2 regions of the Frankia sp. AgPm24 genome follow, and region 2 is predicted to be linked to the other one. Evidence: predicted binding sites of a transcription regulator. Region 2 holds the regulator's gene; the other holds the start of a gene.
What was found. The regulator LexA, encoded in region 2, represses DNA repair genes until DNA is damaged. The targets are predictions, from matches to a motif close to CGAACNNNNGTTCG.
Positions count from the first base shown of each region.

Region 1 (2,199 bases), on a different contig from region 2:
GGCGGCGGCGGCGACCGAGATGCAGGGGATTGCGCTGGGGGTCGCTGACCAGGGCGCGGATCATGGTGTCGCAGGCGAGGCGGCTGACCATGGCGGGCGGTAGCCCGATGCCCCAACCCAGGACAGCGGCGATGCCCGGGGGAAAGCGGCTGGGCGGGCGGACCGGCTCCTGCACCTCGCCCTCGTCTTCGTCGACTTCCCTCTCCTGCCGCTCCTGCTCGTCATCGGAGATCGGCGGACGGGACTCTTCCTGCGCGGGCTCGTCGCCGACGTCGGGGGCAGTGAGATGGACGGTGAGGGCGTGCGGGGAGTCCTGGAGGGCCGGGGCGTTGTGGTGAAGAAACGCCTCGGCGAGCGCGATGAGGGCATCGGCATCCTGGGCGCGCCCGCGTGGGGCCTGGGCGAAGTCGCCGTCGGCGGGCGGGCCGACGGGCTCGGAGCCGCTGTTCGCCTCGAGGCTCGCGTGAGCGGCGTCGATGGCGGCGATGAGGATGGCGGCGTCGTCGGGGGCGAGCGTGGCGGTCAGGCGGATGGTGCCGTCGGGGTTGTGGCTGAAGGAGAGGGCGCGGGCAGCGCGCAGCTTCGCGGGGTCGGCGGCCTGCTGGCTGCGGCGGGAGACGAGACGCTCGAGGCGGCTGGCGGTGTTTCTGAGGGCGCGGTCCAGCCAGTCGGCCTCGCTGTCGGGAGTGGCAACGCGGGTGACCGCGCGCAGCTTGGAGTAGGACAGCAGGCCGGCGGCGGATGCGGCCCTCAAGGACGGAAGCCGGGACAGGGCATGGGCCGTGGCGAGGTGCTCGCGAGCAGTGCGTAGATCCAGGCCGCAATGGAGGGCGAGCCAGTGGGCGCAGGACCGGACACCGAGTTCGGTCCAGCCCTCACGACGGTCGAAGGCGGCGATGGCGGTCAACCAGATGTGGCTGGCCTTAGCGAGGCGCACGGACCAGCGACGTAGGGCTTGGGCGACGTCATCAAGAGGGGCCTGCTCGGGATCGAGCGCAGGGCTGGGGCTGTCCGTCATGGTCATCACCGGTTCAGGGGTGAGGATCGGGTGGTTGCTGACAGATTCAGTGTCTCACGCGGCGCGGAATTTTTCGACCATGTGAGCGAATATTTTCGAACGTCAGATCGAACAGCTCGACCCTGGTTCCGCGGAACCGCCTCGAGGCCTTGCCGGTCCCGGTCCCGGTCCCGGTCCCGGTAGTCGCCGGTAGCGCCTGGTGGCAGTTGGTAGTGAGATGTGCGGCTCTGGTGGGCGTCCGCGGTTCCGCGGAACAGTCCGGCGGTCGGATCGGGACCGGTGTCGGCGCGCCAACACGGCACTGACTTCTCGTGCTGGTGGGCTGGGACGTGCAGGTGGGCGGTCGCGGTTCCGCGGAACCGTCGGCTGCGCTGGGCTGGGCTGGGCTGGGCTGCGCTGCGCTGCGCTGGGCGGGGCTGGGTCGTGTGGCGGGTGAGGTAGCTGGCGGGGCGACTCGGCCCGTTGGTGGGAGGGCAGGTCGTACGATCCTGGAGTGAGTGTTGTGGATGTCGACGGCGAGATTCCGGTGGGTCGGGGCGACGGCGGCGCGGGGGGTGAGGCCCGCGAGATCCGCGAAATCCTGGAGCGGGCGGCCGAGGGTGGGCGCATCTCACCTGAGGAGGCGCTGCTGATCTACACACGCGCACCCCTGCATGCGCTGGGTGGCGCGGCGGACACGGTACGGCGACGGCGGTATCCCGATGGGATCGCGACGTACATCATTGACCGGAACATCAACTACACGAACGTCTGCGTGACGGCCTGCCGGTTCTGCGCGTTCTTCCGCGCGCCGAAGCACGAGGAGGGCTGGGTCCGCGACGTCGACGATCTCATCACCAAGTGTGGTGAGGCGGTCGAGCTGGGCGCGACCCAGATCATGCTGCAGGGCGGGCACCATCCCGAGTTCGGCATCGAGTGGTACGAGCAGACGTTCTCGGCGATCAAGGCGGCGTATCCGCAGCTCACGCTGCACTCGTTGGGTGCCAGCGAGGTCATGCACATCTCCCGGACCTCGGGCATCACGGTGGAGCAGGCCATCGTCCGGCTGCGGGATGCGGGGCTGGACAGTTTCGCCGGCGCGGGGGCGGAGATTCTCACCGAGCGTCCTCGGCGGGCGATCGCACCGCTGAAGGAGCCGGGGCACGTGTGGCTGTCGGTGATGGAGACGGCGCACAGGCTCG
Region 1 is NZ_JALKFW010000210.1:48,865-51,063, reverse strand. Features, by position in the region: gene MXD61_RS22160 (DUF222 domain-containing protein) at 1-1,018, opposite strand, end outside; gene mqnC (cyclic dehypoxanthinyl futalosine synthase) at 1,512-2,199, shown strand, end outside.
Region 1: a site for LexA is predicted at 1,115-1,128, ahead of MXD61_RS22160 (DUF222 domain-containing protein). Genes of this name have one in related genera too.

Region 2 (2,199 bases):
ACGCCCCCGGACGCCGCCACGGCTGCGGAAGCCCCCATCGCGCCCCGGAACCCCGTGGACGGATGGCACGCCCACCCGCCGGCGCCACCGCGCCGCTGGGCCCGCACCACCGCCAGATCGACGACCCGCGTCGCGTGGTCCACACTCACGACAACCTCCCGGAGCGAGCGGACAGGAGCCGGTTACGAACTCCCGTTCGATCGAACTACTGGTCGATTGTGACACGGGCCCGCGGGGAGAGGAAGAGACACGCTCGAACAGACGTTTGAGATTCCGCGACCATCCGGTTACCGTCAAGACGATCAGGTGTGGACCGGACGATCCCCCCCGGTCGCGGACACTGCACGCCGTGGCGAGGCTGGGCACCCCAGGTGACCAGCGATCGCGTGGAATCACGGTCCGCGACCTGGGGTTGCCGTCCGGCCACTACGCGGTATGCGACGAGGAGAGCGGTAAGCGATGACCACCCAAAGCAGGGGAACGCGCCGAGGCGGTGCCCGCGGCAACGTGCGGCCCTTCCCGGACAACCCCGCGGACGCGCCCGGACTGACCCCCCGGCAGCGCAAGGTGCTCGAGGTCATCCGGGCGGCCGTGGAGCGGCGCGGATACCCGCCCAGTGTGCGGGAGATCGGCGAGGCAGTCGGGCTCACCAGTACCAGCAGCGTGGCGCACCAGCTGAAGATGCTGGAGGAGAAGGGCTACATCCGGCGCGACCCGAACCGGCCGCGGGCGATGGAGGTGCTCGGCGCCGACCGCCCGCGCCGCGCCGGTGGCGGTGGGAGCGCCGCGACAGTGGTGCCGGCGTTCCCCGGCGAGGCGCCGGCCGCCCCCGGTGCCGCCAGCGATCCGCAGGCGACATACGTGCCCGTGCTCGGGCGGATCGCCGCCGGTGGGCCGATCCTGGCCGAGCAGGCCATCGAGGACGTCTTCCCGCTGCCGCGGGAGATCGTCGGCGAGGGCACCCTGTTCCTGCTGCGGGTCGTCGGCGAGTCGATGGTGGGCGCGGCGATCTGCGACGGCGACTGGGTGGTCGTGCGCCAGCAGCCGGTGGCGGACAACGGCGAGATCGTCGCCGCCATGATCGATGGTGAGGCCACGGTCAAGCGCCTGCGGGTGCGTGACGGCAAGGTGTGGCTGCACCCGGAGAACCCGAGCTTCAGTGACATCCCGGGTGAAGGCGCGTCCATCCTCGGCCGGATCGTCGCGGTGCTGCGCCGGGTCTGACGGGCGATGGCCGGCCGCCTGGGGGCGGCCGGCCAGTTCGGGTGGAGGTCAATGCCGGGGTGCCCGGCCCCCGCTCAGGCGCGGAACATGTCGAGATCCGCGGCGAGCGCCGGTGAGACCCGAGCCGTCAGGCGCGTGCCGTCACCGGTGTGTTCCTGACTCAGAACCTCGCCGATGGCGTGAATCCGCGAGACGAGGTCACCCCGCGTGTACGGGAGCAGGACCGTGAGCTCCACGTCCGGATGTGGCACCCGCAGGCTCAGGGCCTCGACGAGCGCGTTGAGGCCGTCTCCGGTGCGCGCGGAGATGAACACCGCGTCCGGAGCGAGCTGACGCAGTTCGGCCAGCACCGTCGGTTCGGCCGCGTCGACCTTGTTGACGACGATCAGCTCGGGTACGCCGCCCGCGTCGATGTCGTTGAGGACCTCCCGCACCGCCGAGATCTGCCCGGCCGGATCCGCGGCGGAGCCGTCGACCACGTGCAGGATGAGATCGGCATCGGCGACCTCCTCCAGAGTGGAGCGAAACGCCTCGACGATCTGGTGCGGCAGGTGACGGACGAACCCGACCGTGTCGGTCAGGGTGAACGCCCGCCCGTCGGGCAGGGTCGCCCGGCGCACGGTGGGGTCGAGGGTGGCGAACAGCGCGTCCTCCACCAGCACTCCGGCACCGGTGAGCCGGTTGAGCAGCGAGGACTTGCCGGCGTTGGTGTAGCCGGCGATCGCCACCGACGGCGCCTCGCCGCGGCGCCGCGACGAACGCTTGGTCTCCCGCACGGTCGACATCTCGGCCAGGTCACGACGTAGCCGGGCCATCCGCGCCCGCAGCCGACGCCGGTCCGTCTCGATCTTGGTTTCACCGGGGCCGCGGGTACCGATGGGTGCCCGACCACCGCCGCTGGCGGCGGCCCGGGACATGGATTCACCCCAGCCACGCAACCTCGGCAGCATGTACTGCAGCTGGGCGAGTTCGACC
Region 2 is NZ_JALKFW010000002.1:31,648-33,846, reverse strand. Features, by position in the region: gene MXD61_RS28280 (LysM peptidoglycan-binding domain-containing protein) at 1-149, opposite strand, end outside; gene lexA (transcriptional repressor LexA) at 460-1,224, shown strand; gene hflX (GTPase HflX) at 1,299-2,199, opposite strand, start outside.